DNA from 3 places in the Paenibacillus sp. PSB04 genome. Region 2 is predicted to be linked to each of the others. Evidence: riboswitches for the same ligand, from Rfam matches in the RefSeq annotation. Region 2 holds a riboswitch; each other region holds the start of a gene.
The links. A riboswitch is a leader RNA that binds a small molecule or an ion and turns the genes downstream of it on or off. The one in region 2 is predicted to bind cyclic di-AMP.
Positions count from the first base shown of each region.

Region 1 (5,530 bases), 1.1 Mb from region 2:
TCCGTCGCCGCAATATCTTCCATCAAGACGTCGCGGACGAACTCCTGGTCGTTACCGTCGATAATCATGCGCATACCGTTGCGCAGGAAGGCGTCGTCGATTTCTTCGACCTTGGTCTCCAGCGCGAGGAGGCCTTCCCGGCGGGTGATGGAGGCCCACTCCATGAACAGGGTGATGAGCTCTTGACGCTGCATGAGCTTTTGTTTGACGAAGGTCATTTTTAACAGCTTGGGGAACTTCTTGATCTCAGACATCGGAAAGCCGATAAACAGCGTAGCGGCGGTTCCGGCGAGAATAATGACATAAGCGGCGGGCGTCAGCAGGCTGACGATCGGGGCGCCCTTCAGCACCATGCCGACTAGGACGGCAACCACACCGAGTATCAGGCCAACAATCGTTGAAATTTCCATTGCACACCTCATCCATGAGAAATAGAATTGAATCCTTTCGGAATCGACCGCGTTTACATCCTTGCAACATGGTCGCTTTCACAAAAAACGGTTTATATTATTTATCGACACCATTCTCTTTTTTTTTAAGGGATATTTTCCGGTATAATGAAATGACAAGGTTCATCTGTCCTACAAAATCAAGTCCGAGCACCATACCCTGAAGGGAATAATCACAGCACAAACGGGTGACGAATGGCCCACTTGAGACCCTGACACAGGGGCGCATGGAGCAGGGCATTCACCATTCACAATCATCGCTTATAGATCGTATGAGTAACTAAACTTCGATATTGGAGGGAATGGCATGGGCGTTAAGCATGGTCGTGACTATGACGGCATATTGACCGATTTGACGGCAGCTGTCGGGGAAATTCCGGACAGTTATTTATTTTTTGAAATGGCGGAGCAGGATTGGATGCAGCTGGGCATCGAAGAGAAGCGTGAGGTGCATGAGGCGCTGGCGGAGGATTTGTTCTATGCGCTGGGAGCCGAACCTGTCATCACCGTTGGAAGCGGTGTCGTGATGTATGACAAGGACCATCACCGGATCAACCTCTTGATCGGCGACGAGGAGCTGACCGTAGTCTCACTGATATAGTCCCTGGGGCCGGATGGATTTTATAAACCCGTCCATGGTAAGATATTATTCGTATGTACTCTCCTTGGAGAAGCATGATTACATTCAGGGATGAATACAATGGGTAAAGGTTTTTCGCCCGAGCATACATTAATGACACATCCTGGTGAACCTCGGGGATGTTAGGTTTCAGGGAGGAACGGAAGAATGGTATATACGCAAGAAGAAGTAGAAACGCATTTGTCTAAGCTGGAAGGCTGGGAGCTTGAAGAGGGCCGCTGGATTGTGCGCAAATACGTTTTCTCCAATTTCATGAAGGGCATTTCCTTTGTGGATGAGGTTGCGGCCATTTCAGAGGCTTTTGGCCACCACCCCTTTATTACGATTGATTATAAAAATGTGACGCTGCGTTTGACTTCATGGGATGAAGGCGGGATTACGTCCCTGGATGTCAAGGAGGCCCACCAATTTAACGAACTGTTCGAAAAAATGCGTTCCGGCGAAAAAAGGTAACGAGAATAATGCAGCAAATAAAAACACGCTTTGCGATGAACGTCCCGTTCTTCCAAAGCGTGTTTCTGTATGCGTTACAACTTTTATTTCTTCTCAGCCAGCCACTGGGCCACATTGGCAATCTCTTCAGCTTTCAACTTGTCTTTAAAGGATGGCATGCCGCCTTTACCTTTAGTGATAATGGTGTAAATCTCTTCAGCGGACAGTTGGCTTCCGATCTTTTGAAGGTTCGGGCCTACGGCACCCTGAAGCTGATCCCCGTGACAGCTAATGCAGCCTTGCGCTTTAATCGTAGATTCAGCCGCTGCGGCGTCCATCGTAACTTCCGGCATGGTCGGCTTCTCTTCTTCCGCCACCTGCTCTTTGCCTGGAAGCGTAAACATGAGCACAATTGCCATAACCACTGCGATCGTTAATACACCGCTCATGATCCATTTTTGCATCCGTTTTCGTCCTTTCTATGTAAACTGTCATTCTTCATTCCTTCATTATAACGGAACAAGCCATCACATCAAATAGTTTGTGTCAAAAAAGCAAACGAATCCAAACTTGGGGCCACCAAAAATACACAAATTTGTACCATTTTTATGATGATGGAATTTTCAAGTTAGATCCCTTCATAGACCATACAGTGAAACAGCTGTTCACCTTCAGGGGTCAGCTTGGGGTAGGTATCAGCGATGACAAACCCCGACTTCCCGTAAGCCCGGATGGCTCGCTTATTCCATGTATGCACTTCAAGGTCGATTTCGTCCCCAGGCCGTTTTTCACGGGCTGCGCCGATCACAGCCTGCATAAAGCTCTTACCCAGCCTCTGGCCGCATAAATCAGGCCGCATGCCAACACCAAGCCGGGTCACGCCTGCCAAGGGAAAGAACTGCGCGAACCCGCACAAGGTATGTTCAGCATCCAGGACGGACACATATTGGCTTTGCCTCACCTCAGGATCACCAAATTCGACGCCAAGCGCCTCCATCTGATCCCACGGCAGCCAGCCGTATAAATCGTATGGAGGTTCGTACACCCAGCTGCAGACGGTCTCAGCATGCTCCCGGGTCATGGGAACGATCATGAAGCTCTCATGTTGGAGGTTCATGTGCAGATCTCCCTTCCAGACCTCCCTGTAGGATTTGAACATTAGAGAAAAAATATTCCGGATTGTCCCAGATATCTGTTTAATTTCGGAATAGAGGGGTAAATGAGGAGTAGCGGGCGAGAATGGAAAGGTTACCCATTTCTGTCCGCAAAAAATCCCGCAAAAGGAGATTTCGGCAAAAATCTCATTCTACGGGATCTCGTACCCTTGCTTTACCTGCATTACTGGACGTCATCAACGTCCTCGGAATCGACGGCGGCGGTTTTGTATTTATCCGTACTCATGATTCGTTTGGCGCCAACGTAGCGGTTGACGTAGTAGCTGTCGCTCAGAGAGCTGATGATCACACCGCGAGAAGTGGAGGCATGTGCGAATTTTCCGTCGCCGACGTAAATTCCGACATGGGATACTCCGGCTCCCGATGTATTAAAGAATACCAAGTCGCCTGCTCTCAGATCACTGCGGGATACGGCCGAACCCATGCTGAACTGGGAACCAGATTGATGGGGCAGATCGATGCCCAATTGATCAAATACATACATTGTAAATCCCGAGCAGTCAAATCCGCTTGTTGTGGTTCCGCCCGTTCTGTACTTGGTTCCGATCGCACTGTCGATCACTTTATCCATCTTGGAATCCGCGAAAGCGCTTCCTGTGCCGACCGTGAGCACGATGGCGAAACTCATGACTGCTGCTGCAAGCTTCTTCTTCAAGTAAAATACCCCTTCCGGCGCCTGCGAGGTTAGCTTAAGGATTCGGTAGAAGGCCCCCTATGATCCCTCTGAAGCAAGATCAATTCACCCATAACTGGTTCCCCCGCTTTCCTTAGTGTGAGGAAATTCGGCATGAACTTTTACACTATGTATCATTCCCTGTTACTTCTTATTCGTTCGCAACTTTGTATCAGGTAAAGATTACAAAGTTGTTACTATCGCTGGGACTATTGTAACAAAGGAATCGGACTTTGGCAATTGTTTCTAACAGAAAAAGAAGATTTGTAGGAAAATTTATAGGAAATGATGTTTATTTGTTGGACGAGTGGGTAAAAGAAATGACAAGGGTGGAAAAAACAGGAGAAAACCGTGGATTTACTCGTGTAAAAAAAATTTTTGAAATGCTGTTACCTTTTCGGTGGTTCGTACGTCTAATAAGTAACAACAAACCCGCGGGGCGATTTCGGCAAAAATCAGCGGCGCGGGTTGTTATGGATATGCATTGTTTTCGAGAGATAATCAATTGTAAACCGCAGCTTGATATTTGGCCGTACTCATGACCCGTTTGGCGCCAACGTAGCGGTTGGCGTAGTAGCTTTGGCTCAGTTTGCTGATGGTAACGCCTTTCGAAGAGGACGCGTGCGCGAATTTTCCGTTGCCGATGTAAATGCCGACATGGGAAACGCCTGCGCCTAGGGTGTTAAAGAAAACCAGGTCTCCTGCTCTCAGCTGGCTTTTGGAAACAGCGGTACCTGTTTTATACTGCGCAGCGGATACACGCGGGAGGTTTAACCCCAGCTTTTGGTACACGTAACGGGTAAAACCGGAGCAATCGAAGCCGTTCGTAGTTGTTCCGCCGGTTTTGTAAGAAACGCCGATCGTGTTGTTAACGATGTGATTCAGAGATGAATCCGCAAATACGCTGCCGGTGCCCATGGAGAACGCAAGTGTAAGGCCCAGCGCTGCGGCTGCCAACTTCTTCTTCAAAAAAATAAACCCCTTCCAATGCCTGCGAGGTTAGCTTAAGGATTCGGTAGAAGGTCCCCTATGATCCCTCTGTAGCGAGATCAATTCACCCAAAATTGGATCCCCCGCTTCCTGGTGCCCGGGAATTCGGCTCGTGATGATTGCACCGGAAATGGACATGCTGACAAGTTACCTATAATCGTACATACCAATCAAATGAACGGACAAATGATGAAATCAGTTACAGCAAAGTCAAAATCGTTACAGCAAAGATTACAAAGTTGTTACTAAGTTCGTACTCGGATTATTTTAACAGAGGATTTATACTTTGGCAAATGGTTAACAATCATTTTACAACAAAAACCCCGCCTCTTTTCAACAGAAAGAGACGGGGTTCTTCTTTTATCAGCGGATTAAAGTGATGACAAAATTTTAACTATTCCGAAATATTTTTTTTCGTACGGTTCATTTGCTGATGCCACAAATCATATTGGGAGGAGATATTCCATAATTTAAAGATACAGCTGACCATATGGTAGCCCTGTTGGATAATCAGGGTGGCAAGCCCTGCCCAGATCAGAGAGACGCTGCTGGTAATGCCATACAAGAGCAGGCTGACCGCGCCCAGCAGAACGGATATGCCGATGACCGGCAGCGCGCTTCGCAGGCAGATCCAGAGCGAGGAGAACATGCTGGTTCCACCGGTTTTGCCAAACTGCATGAACAGAATCATCTGATGGACGATGTAGCAGTACAGAAGCCAGACTGCAATGTACGGGATGCAGTGAAGCAGCTGGGCATGGTTTTGGATCGCGCTGAGCAGGATGGGATACATCTTCGGGATCATCCAGTATAACGGAGCGGCGATAAGCACCCATTCGATCAGGTGAAAAAGAAATACCGTTTTGCCGTGCAGCTTCATGCCCTGGAAGAAAAACAGTCCGCGTTCCCCCTGATGCTCCCGGTGCAGGCCGTAGAAGATGCCCGCGTGGATAAATGGGGTCAGCAGCATGCGGAGGGCGACCATTCCCAGGAGAACCCAAAGGTAAGTATGCACGGTGCTGCTTTGCGTCAAGCTCATCTGTCCCTCTACATAATAGAGGACCTGGCTGAGTTCGGTCGGCGGGGGATCGGGATACCGCATCAGCAGCGGCACGACCGCCGAATCGATCAGACGGTACAGGAAGTAGCCCCAGAGCAGCTGGTACAGGAA
Region 1 covers NZ_CP081301.1:1,440,242-1,445,771, forward strand. The annotation lists gene motA (flagellar motor stator protein MotA) at 1-410, opposite strand, end outside; gene K2F33_RS06985 (hypothetical protein) at 757-1,050, shown strand; gene K2F33_RS06990 (4a-hydroxytetrahydrobiopterin dehydratase) at 1,237-1,542, shown strand; gene K2F33_RS06995 (c-type cytochrome) at 1,626-1,985, opposite strand; gene K2F33_RS07000 (GNAT family N-acetyltransferase) at 2,150-2,638, opposite strand; gene K2F33_RS07005 (C40 family peptidase) at 2,860-3,351, opposite strand; cyclic di-AMP (ydaO/yuaA leader) riboswitch at 3,355-3,494, opposite strand; gene K2F33_RS07010 (C40 family peptidase) at 3,871-4,338, opposite strand; cyclic di-AMP (ydaO/yuaA leader) riboswitch at 4,343-4,480, opposite strand; gene K2F33_RS07015 (hypothetical protein) at 4,754-5,530, opposite strand, start outside.
Region 1: linked by a shared signal. The riboswitch ahead of K2F33_RS07005 (C40 family peptidase) and the one ahead of K2F33_RS01860 (hypothetical protein) in region 2 are both predicted to bind cyclic di-AMP.

Region 2 (5,530 bases):
CACGGTCAGATTAAACCCTATCCGTCCCTCGGTATGAAAATAAAAGGGAAAAAGAACCATCAGCAGCACCACGAAGGTGCCGACCTCCACAACGAACATGACCGGATTTTTCATCATTACGGCCGGGTTCAGTTTCATAAAGCTGTCTTTCAGCGCCTGTTTGGCAATGCCGCCAGACAGCATGCTTTTGCGTTGTCCGCTCATGACTTGCTCCACCTCTTTAGTTAAGTGTTAAAAATTCGGCGACCGGCCCCAAAACGAGGACCGGAAGGAACGTCAGCGCTCCGATCAGCAGCACGGTTCCGGTCAAAATGCCGGCAAACAGCTTGTTGTCCGTCCGGAAGGTACCCTGGGTCTCGGCAACCTTCTGCTTCACCGCCAGCGAACCTGCAACGGCGAGCAGCGCGATAATCGAAATATATCGGCCAAGGAGCATCACCAGACCGGTGCTGACGTTCCAGAATACGGTATTGTCTGCCAATCCCTCGAACCCGGAGCCGTTATTCGCCGCCGAGGAGGTGAACTCATAGAGCGACTGGCTCAAGCTGTGATACGAAGGATTGGAGAAGGCGTCGGTACCCAGATGCGTCATAAACGAAATCGCCGTCGGCGCAAGAATAATGAAGGGATGCATCAGAATCGCCACCGCGATCAGCTTCATCTCCCGGGCTTCGATCTTCCGGCCCAGAAATTCCGGCGTCCGGCCAACCATCAGGCCGCAGATAAATACGCCGAGGATTGCATACATGATCATATTGACGAAACCGACCCCCTTGCCGCCGAACACGACGTTCAGCATCATTTCGGCCAAGGGCGCAAGTCCTCCCAGCGGCGTCAGCGTATCATGCATGTTGTTGACCGACCCCGTCGTTGCGGCGGTGGTGACGGTTGTGAACAACGCGGACTGCGCGATGCCAAAGCGCACCTCCTTGCCTTCCATGCTGCCGCCCGAGCTGTTGATGCCAAGCTGGTTGATCAGCGGGTTGCCGGCTTTTTCCGAGAAATACGTCAGGCACAGGAACGCTACGAACAGCGTCATCATGACGCTGAAAATCATCCAGCCCTGCTTCTTGTTCCGGGCGAACCGTCCGAACGTGTAAGGCAGTGACGCCGAAATCGTCCACATGCTGAGAATTTCGATCACGTTGGTCAGCGGGCTTGGGTTCTCGAACGGATGGGCCGAATTGACGCCGAAGAAACCTCCCCCGTTCGTTCCGAGGTGCTTGATCGATTCCAGCGAGGCCACAGGACCCAGCGGAATCTGCTGCACGCCGCCTCCCAGCGTTTGCACGGCCCGCATCGGCTCCAGCGTCTGCGGCACTTTGAGCCCGACCAGCACCAGGGTTACGATGAGGGCAAGCGGCACGAACAGGCGGACATGCGCCTTGATAAAATCCTCGAAGAAGTTCCCGAGCCCCTCACCCCTGCGGGTGATGCCGCGCATAAAAGCAATAGCGATAGCCAGGCCCGAGGCTGCCGAGGTAAACATCATCATCGTGATGACGATCATTTGGCCAAAATAAGACATGCCGCTCTCTCCGCTGTAATGCTGGAGGTTCGTGTTCGTCATAAAGCTGATGACCGTGTTGAAGGACAGGCTAGCCTCCATATTGCCGATGCCGCTCGGGTTGCCCGGAAGGGCGCCCATCGTTCGCAGCAATATATAGCTGATCGCTACCAGAAAGATATTGGTTGCGATCATGCTGAGCGCGTACTTTTTCCAATTCATGCTGCCCCGCTGCTTCAGCCCGATGATCCGGTATAAAACTCTTTCCACGCCGCCGAAAATCCGGTCCGTCCGGTTCGGTTCATTGGAGAATATATGATATACGTAAGTGCCTACCGGCTTCACGAGCAGCAGGAGCACGAAAATGACGATACAAATTTGCAAAATATCCAAGGCTGGCTTCCCCCTCTTACGAGCATGTTCTGCTTTGGCCCCTTAAGGCTTACAGATTTAAAATTCCCCGTCAAAATTTTTCCGGATGGATCAAGGCGTAAACCAAATAGATAAAGACAAGCACGGCGAATGCCCCAACGACAATCATTGGTCTTTGCCCCCTTCTTCCACCACTCGGCCGCACCAATGAAGAAATAACAAGAACACGCCAAAGGTGGCAGCGAGCGCAAGTATCATATATACATCCATCATCGTTTCCGGTCTCTCCTTTGCATGGTTAGAATCATCTTTATTTCAGTAAAAATCCGACTTCGCCGTTTAAGGTATAAATGATGTGATCTGCACCAAGCCCCCGGTAAATGCCGGGTGAGCTGCCCCTCTGCGTAATGACATATACCGGTTCCGACGTCCAGGGACGGCAGATTTGCAAATAGCGGCAGGTCAGGTTGAGGCTGCTTTCAAACAGAAAGATTTTGCCGACCTCTATTTCGGGCACCACCCAATCCTCCGCGTGATTCGTATTCAGCCGGATGATCTGCTGCACCCCCATTTTTCTCAAGAGGCGTTCCTCCCGGGCACTGTTGGTCAGAACGGCAAAGGGCCTCTTCCAATACATCAGCAGCTTGATAAAATTGCGTCCCGCCTCGTTCGGCGCGGTCACGATGACGACGTTGTCCATTTCAAAGGCTCCTCCTGTGCGGCAGCCGCGAATACGCAAAAGAAGCCGCAGGGAAAGAAGGACCTTTCCCGCGGCTTCTTGAATTTGGACGAATATGAATAGGATCGTCCTATATTCAAAATGCGCACGATAAGTGCTGCCTCTCCCGTTACGCTGACGAGGTTAGCTGTCGGATTCGGGCGTGAGAGTCGCCCTACCTTCCGGTACTTACCGTACCGGAAAGATTCACCCCGGCGGCTTCCATTCCAGGCGGCCGCTGTGGTTCCCCCGCTCCCGGCCCTTTCCGGCCGAAATTAAGCGTTATTGATAAGTGTATGTGATTGTGATGAATGCTCTCTTTTGTTCCAGTAAGCTAAAAAAGGGTAAAAAAAACACAGAGGCCAGCTGATCCCCCTGTGATCCGAAAGTTTATTCGGGTCGCAAGTTTCATCATTCCTCTCTCAAACGACGCTTACGAGGTTAGCTGACGGATTCGAGCGGTGAGAGTCGCTCTACCCGGCCGGATCCATGGCATCCGTAGCCGGGATTCACCCCTGCGGCTGGCAGCAGACCCCCGACTCTCACACCGGTTCGCTGCTCCATGGCACGCGTTTGGTTCCCCCGATTTCCGCGCTTTTTTGCGGAAACTCAGCGATTAGTAATGGAAACTGTATTGAATACGCTCTGAATCATACACCCGCTCCTTCCAAGCTGTAAAGGCAGTCTAAAAATCATGAACCGCGAATTTTGGAACATTCAGGACCTTATTAGCGCTTACATTTTGGCTTTTTGACTTCTACCTCTTCCATGCTCCCGATTTGGCGCATTTATGGAATCCAGGTCATTCGGGGACACTGGCTCGCAGGAATATCCGCATTGACATTACAGTTCAATCGTTTAAAATTAAATTGTGTGCTTGGTAAATGCTTCGGCTGGATGATGATTCATAGCAGCACAAAAGGAGGAGGATGGCAGTGAGCGTCTATGATTTTCAAGTGAACACGCTGCGCGGCAAAGAGGTATCGTTAAAGGAATATGAAGGTGACGTGCTGCTGATCGTGAACACGGCCAGCAAATGCGGATTTACGCCGCAGTTTCGCGGGCTGCAGGAGCTGTACGACGAGTTCCGCGACCATCATTTTCAAATTCTCGGTTTTCCGAGTAACCAGTTTGCCAATCAGGAGCCCGGTACCAGCGAGGAGATCGGCGAATTCTGCCAGATGAATTACGGGGTCACGTTCCCGATGTTTGAGAAGATCGACGTCAAGGGCAGCAACGCCCATCCACTGTTTCAATACCTGACCCGGGAAGCGCCGGGCGTGCTCGGATCGAAAGCGGTCAAGTGGAACTTTACCAAGTTCCTGGTCGACTCCAAGGGCAGGGTCATCAAGCGTTACGCGCCCAAAACGACACCGGACAAAATCGAAAACGACATCCGCAAGCTGCTTGCATCCGGAAAAAGCGAATAGGCAAATCAGCCCTACAAAATAACGCTACTTGCTGCGATCCGAATTCACTAGCTTTGCGGGACCCCGAAATATACGAAAATGCAATAAGCAAAAAAAGAAGCTCCCCTGGATTTCTCCAAGGAAGCTTCTTTCTGTGTTCATAGATGCGGTAGAGAGGACTCGAACCTCCACGGGCGTACGCCCACTACCCCCTCAAGATAGCGTGTCTGCCATTCCACCACTACCGCATAATATCCAAAGTTCATTTAGCGAACTTTTTTATTATACACAAAATCATCCGAATTGTAAAGGGAAATACATTAAAACACCATACATGTAATATTATATAACACATCAAACAACAAAAACAGAGATCAAGTCGCCCTAACATTGACAAACCACAATATTTATGTAATATTAACTTACAAATAATAGTGATCGATGATTTCACTTCGCAATTCATGTAATATTTATTACCACAATAATATGGAGGTGACCGCGTTGAACGACAAAAGCACCAAACTGCTCGATTACGTGCAAACGCTGGATAACGACTTGTCGGTCGGAGGCTTCAGCCATGTGTTTGACCTCCAAACCCGAATTGCAGAAGGGCGCATCCAGAGCCAGGAAGAGCTGGAAGGGTTCATCCTTCATCCGATGATGAATCGTTTGGTCCGCCAAGACGGCGCGGCCATTCAGGCGATTTACGCAGCTGCCGACCAACGGGATATCCGTCAGATCGCCCGAATTGACCGGTACATCCTCGGAGGAATCGCTGCCCATGAAAATGATGAAGCGGTGCGCCAACGGGGCAGAAGACTTTTGAAACTGGCCCAGGCCCTGTACCCCTGGCTCAATCTGAAGGTTCTTGACGAACTCGCGCAGAAGGAGCTGTCTCCCGTCTGCCTGGCCACGGCGCATGCCTATGTCAACTATCAGCTCGGGTCCAGCCGCGACCACACCGTTTATGGCTATATGCAATCTGCGGTCTGCACATGCATCCAGCTCGCTGCCCGCTCGCTGAGCATTCCGCCTCACGACGCCAAAGCGTTGGCCGGCAAATGGACGGCTGAAATGGAGCGCGCATGGACAGCGGAGAAAGATTCCCTGCCCACAGACCTTTTTAATATCCAGGAGAACGACTCCCATATCGCCTCGTGATCTCTTTAACAACACCACAAAGGCACTCCGCTCTGCCCTGCCGCAGCGAAGTGCCTTTTCTGTTCCCATGTATGTACTTGACCTTCATCTTACTGATCGCGGGACTGGTTCTTCCGGTATTCCACAAACTTGATGTACTCCTTGATAAACTCCTTCTCGTGATCGGATAGCGGCATTTCGTTTAACTGCCTTCCGTTTTCCCACAAATAAGGATCCTGCTGCTCTTTCACCATATACGGCCCCGGTTCCTTGCCCAGAATCAGCCAATCAAGGCTGACGCCGAAAAAGCTCGAAATTTCGATCAATTTATTGGTGCTCGGGGTGGACTTCCCCCTTTTCCAATCTCCGAAATTCCCCGTGCTG
Region 2 covers NZ_CP081301.1:361,037-366,566, forward strand. The annotation lists gene kdpB (potassium-transporting ATPase subunit KdpB) at 1-204, opposite strand, end outside; gene kdpA (potassium-transporting ATPase subunit KdpA) at 221-1,900, opposite strand; gene kdpF (K(+)-transporting ATPase subunit F) at 1,971-2,048, opposite strand; gene K2F33_RS01860 (hypothetical protein) at 2,190-2,579, opposite strand; cyclic di-AMP (ydaO/yuaA leader) riboswitch at 2,715-2,889, opposite strand; cyclic di-AMP (ydaO/yuaA leader) riboswitch at 3,012-3,222, opposite strand; gene K2F33_RS01865 (glutathione peroxidase) at 3,533-4,027, shown strand; tRNA gene K2F33_RS01870 (tRNA-Leu) at 4,172-4,254, opposite strand; gene K2F33_RS01875 (urease accessory UreF family protein) at 4,508-5,167, shown strand; gene K2F33_RS01880 (helix-turn-helix domain-containing protein) at 5,257-5,530, opposite strand, start outside.

Region 3 (5,530 bases), 2.8 Mb from region 2:
TGTGTTCCTTACGATTTTCTTCAGCATCGGTATGCCGAACAGGCGGTACACGGCTTCCTCGGAGATGCCGGCCATCCAGGCCATGATCGGCAGCATCCACGGATACAGCATGTTATACGGGGACTGCGAGGCGTCCGTCGTGGACCAGCTGTGGATCGTCCGGTCCAGGACGAGATAGATCACCGACTGCGCCCCCATCAGGATAAACGCCCACAAATACCCGGTGAACATGCTGTGGAGCACGTAACGCCCATATCCAGGCTCTTTGGCGCGGGCCCAGGCGTTGTAACCGGCTTTGCGCCATAGTCCGTCCCCGCCGACCAGGGAGAAATACAGGAGCACCGTCATGGCTATGCTCAGGATCACCTGAACGACCATGGCCGCGATGATCCCGAACTGGGAGAAGCCTTCCGCTTCCAGCACTGGCAGCATGTTATAAGTCGTCAGCAATGAGACAACAAAATAAAACAAGGACAAAAACAGCCCGCGTGCAAAGGAGGTGTACCGCCGCGTCAGTGCACTGTAAATGATGGCGAGAATGCCGAGCACGATCGTAAACAGTCCGTATCCCAGCATGGTCAGCATCGTGGCGCTTTTGGTCTGCTTCTCTACATAAGCCGTATGAGCGGATGGGACCGAAAATCCAGGGAGGAAGGAGTGAAGCTCCCCATCCTCAAAGGCAAACTTGAATTCCAACTGCGATTCCCCGATGTGCGAGGAGGAGTCGGTATAGATCAATCCGGGCTCATCCTTGCCGCTCGATACTTTCAGGGAGCCGGTGTTATAGCCCAGCTTCTGCAGCCAGGACGAGGCGATTTCCTCTTTATCCTCCAGCGTCATGTTGCCTTCCACAATTCTCAGTTTCTGCTTGCGCATGGTTTCGTTCGATTCAGCCATCGCGGCAGCATACTTGGAGTACGGAGGCGTGATGGAAAACCCGACGACCTTGCCCGTGTTCATATGTACGTCTACATTGACATATCCCTGATCGCTCGACTCGGGCAGCCGCACCCGGAACACGTCATAAGGATACTTCGATTCGTATTTCTTGTTATATTCGTTAAGAAGCTTCTCTCTGGATAAATAACCGTAAAGGTCCGATTCCGACTGGTACGTGACGAGCGGCTTATCTGCAATGCCTGTTTGAATAGTCAACCGGTCCGAGGCAAACGCTTTGGCGGCTGCTTCCGCCTCCGATTTGCTGATGACCTTGGTCGTTTGCCCCTCTAGCGTCTCCGAGCTCGTCTGCGGAAACACTTGTACAAAAAAGAATAAAATAAGGCCGATGACCCCCAAAATGCCCAGCCATTTATAATTGGCCCTGATTTCCAGCGGCTGGTTTAACCGGTCCATGAAATCCCCCCTTGAATGTGATAAAGATACCATTCCCCCCAATACAGTACGGTAAACATAACATAGAAGATTCGCCCAAAACCAGTATACCCTGAAAATAGTGGTGAAAAAACGATGAAAATCAAGGAAAGCCATCGAAAAGAGAAGATAACCGCAGACCGTGTCCACCTGCATTGCGAATCAGGCTGTTTTCCATCCAATTCATCAGAAAAAGGCCTTTGTGAAGTCCTACAATAAAGATTATAATTTTGATGCAAATGAATAAGAACGCCGAATTTCCAAGTGAAAACGGGGGAACCAATTTTTTGGGGTGAATTTCGTTGGATGTTTTAGTCCGCGAATAGGGCAACCTGTGCATGCCCGAATCCGTCAGCTAACCTCGTAGGCGTCGTGCATGCAGGAGCCAAACCGAAAGGCATTGGATTTCCGATGCTTTTTTTCTTTTGACTTTTTTAAAGAGGTGAATGTATTGATTGGGAAATGGAAGTGGTTCCGGCTGGCCCCTCCGCAAATATTAACTCTGGGTTTTGCGGCCATTATTTTGATCGGAGCCATACTGCTCACCTTGCCGATTTCGAACACGACGGGAAAACCGCTGAGTTTTATTGATGCCTTGTTTACGGCAACCTCGGCGACCTGCGTGACCGGTTTGGTTGTCAAAGACACGGGGCTGTACTTCAGCACGTTCGGCCAAGTAGTCATTATGCTGCTGATTCAAGTCGGGGGACTCGGCTTTATGACGATGGCTACCCTGGTTGCCCTGGCTTTCAAGCGCCGGATTTCACTCCGGGACCGGCTCCTGCTGCAGGAAGCGATGAATCAGAATACGATGGAAGGCATCGTCCGTCTGATCCGGAAAGTCATATTTTTTTCGTTGACGATCGAAGGCTGCGGAGCACTGCTGCTTGCCATCCGGTGGTCGTTCGATATGCCTCTTGGAAAAGCGATCTATTTTGGAATATTTCATGGCGTGTCCATGTTCAATAATGCGGGATTTGACCTGTTCGGCCATTTTAACAGCTTGACGGGATTTGTATACGATCCGCTCGTCAATTTTGTCGTGATGTTTCTGATCGTATCCGGCGGCATCGGCTTTATCGTCATGTCCGATCTGGTGGATTACCAGGTACACCGGAAACTGTCGCTCCACAGCAAAGTGGTGCTGTCCATGACCGGTGCCCTGATTGTGGTCGGAGCAGTCGTCATCTTTATCTTTGAATTCACGAATCCCAAGACGCTCGGTTCGCTGAATTGGGGTGGCAAAATTCTCGCCTCGCTGTTCCAGTCGGTCACGCCGCGGACGGCAGGGGCGAATACGCTGAACTTGGCAGATATGCGCCAGGCATCGCAATTTTTCACGATCATTCTGATGTTTATCGGCGCGTCGCCGGGCTCTACCGGGGGCGGGATCAAGACCACGACGTTCACCATCCTCGTCGGTGCGGTGATCGCGATGATCCGCGGCCGCGACGATATCGTCCTGTACCGGTACCGTTTGGCGCAGGAGCGGATTTTCAAAGCGTTGACCATTACCTTTCTGGCCTTGTTTCTGGTGGTCGGCGTATCGATGATTCTGTCCACAACAGAAGACAGCAGCTTTTTGATGATCCTGTACGAGACGACTTCGGCTTTCGGCACCGTAGGATTATCGCTCGGGCTGACGCCGCATTTGTCCTTGATCGGGAAAATCCTGATCTGCCTGACGATGTTTGCCGGCCGTCTTGGGCCGCTGACCTTCGCCTACGCGCTTGGTCCGAAGAAGGGCAAGGAGCTGTACCGTCATCCCGAAGGTAAGATCATTATCGGGTAAGGAATTTGGGTGATTCAAAGTTTCAATATTGTTATAAGAACCATATATAGAACCAACATTAAAGGATAAGGAGCATCTGGAAAGAAATGAAAACACAGCAGTTTGTCGTGATCGGTTTAGGGAGGTTCGGCTCAAGCTTGGCCATGGAGCTTATGGATCTGGGTTATGAGGTGCTTGGGGTAGACATCAATGAAGAAGTGGTCAATGATATGAGCGAGCATCTGACCCACGCCGTGGTGGCGGATGCAACCGATGAGGAGGTTCTCAAATCGCTGGGAATCCGCAATTTTGACTGCGGAATCGTGGCGATAGGGGACGATATCCAGATGAGCATCCTGGCCGCAATCCTGCTGAAGGAACTCGGCGTTCAGACCGTAGTGGCGAAGGCCATCTCCATGCTGCACGGCAAAGCCTTGTCCAAGCTGGGCGTGGACCGGGTAATCTTTCCGGAGCGGGACATGGGCATCCGGGTGGCGCACCAGCTCGTGACGCCGAATTTGCTGGATTACATTGAGCTGTCCAAAGATTACAGCATCGTGGAGATGACCGTACCGCAATGCCTGAACGGGAAGACGCTGAGCGAAGTCAATACGAGAGCCCGGTACGGATGCAGCATTGTTGCGCTCCATCGTACCGAGGGAGTCATCGTCGCGCCGACGGCGATGGACCAGCTGCATGCGGGCGACATCATGGTCATCATTGGCTCCAACAGCAATATCGACCGCTTCGAGAGCGAAGCGGTGAACGTCAAGTCATAAATCCGGAAGTGAGACAGACATGGAATCCCCGACGACCGAAATTATTCATCACATTTTAATACTGCTGCTGTTTATCATTGCCGTCGGCATGCTGTCCGGAAGACTGGCCTCCTGGCTCAGGCTTCCGGACGTTGCTGTGTTTATCGTGGCAGGCATGCTGCTTGGGCAGGGGCTGCATCTGATCAACGAAACAAGCAGCTCCCTCATCAACCAGCTGATCCTCACCGTTGGGTCGGCGCTTATTCTGTTTGACGGCGGCCGTAACCTGAAGCTGAGCGGGCTGCGGAAGGTATGGATCACACTTTCTATGCTGAGCGTTCCCGGCGTTATCGTCACGACCTTGATCGTCGGAGCTGCCGTGCATTACCTGTTCGGGCTGGACTGGCTCGTAGCCTTCCTGGCCGCCGCCGTCATTGCCTCGACTGACCCCGCTTCGATCATTCCTGTGTTCAAGCAGGTAAAGATCAAGGAAAGGGTCCGGGAGACGGTGGAGAGCGAGTCTGCCTTCAACGATGCGACCGGCTCGATTCTGACCTTTGCGCTGCTGGCCGCGGTGACGGGCAGCGGTTCCTTACATATCGGGACGATGGGCTGGGACTTCGTGAAAACCGCCGTTGGCGGCATTCTCGTCGGCGCCGTCGTATCTATGATTCTTACGTATCTCGTCGCCCATTTCCGGCTTGGCGTCCTGAAGGACTACACGACGATCACGATGATCGTCGTCGCACTTTCTTCTTATTTAATAGGGGACCTGATTCATGTCAGCGGATTTATGGCGACCTTCGTGGCCGGGCTGATCTGGGGGAACGCGGATACGTTCGGGCTGTCAATGGACGATAAGCTGGAGGAGACCGCATCGTTTGCGGACAATACGAGCGTCATGATGCGGATGCTGATTTTCATCCTGCTCGGCAGCCAGGTCAACTTCCGGGTGCTTGGCGATTACTTCTGGCCAAGCCTGGCGGCGGTCCTGGTGCTGATGGTCATCGCCCGGCCCATCACGATTCTGCTCTGCGCCCTGCCCGACCGCAAGGTCAAATGGTCCTGGCGCGAGCTGCTGTTCATGATGTGGGTCCGGGAGACCGGGGTCATTCCCGCCGCCCTTTCGGGCATGATCGCCGGCATGGGCGTAGCCCACGCTGATGTTATCTCGGCCGTGACGTTCATGGCGATCATGCTGACGATTCTGCTGCAGGCCAGCACCACGGGACTTGTCGCCCGCAAGCTGGGCCTTGAGGTTAAGGCGGAGCCGGCGGCTTCCAAGCCCATGGGGCAGAAATAGCCTGTAACATGATACGAGCCGTCAGGAGCGGGGAATCCCGTCTTGACGGCTCGTCATTTGCCGGCACCGCGTCATTCATCCCGGGTGCGGCCGAAAATCTTTTTCGTTTCTTCGATCCAGCGGCGTGCCCCGGCGCTCAGCCCTCCGTTTTCGGAGTAGACAAGCGAGGTGGTGCGCCGTGTTTCCTGCAGATCGGGAATATGAAGAATCGCCAGGTCGTTGTCGTCCAGCAGCTGACTGCGCAAATACGACTTGGGCAGCAGTGCCGCCGCCCTGCAGGCGGGCAGAAGCCGGACGATCGCTTCAAATGAATCCATTTCCATCCGA
Region 3 covers NZ_CP081301.1:3,158,859-3,164,388, forward strand. The annotation lists gene K2F33_RS14550 (CPBP family intramembrane glutamic endopeptidase) at 1-1,353, opposite strand, end outside; cyclic di-AMP (ydaO/yuaA leader) riboswitch at 1,612-1,755, shown strand; gene K2F33_RS14555 (TrkH family potassium uptake protein) at 1,823-3,163, shown strand; gene K2F33_RS14560 (potassium channel family protein) at 3,250-3,921, shown strand; gene K2F33_RS14565 (cation:proton antiporter) at 3,941-5,203, shown strand; gene K2F33_RS14570 (LysR family transcriptional regulator) at 5,275-5,530, opposite strand, start outside.
Region 3: linked by a shared signal. The riboswitch ahead of K2F33_RS14555 (TrkH family potassium uptake protein) and the one ahead of K2F33_RS01860 (hypothetical protein) in region 2 are both predicted to bind cyclic di-AMP.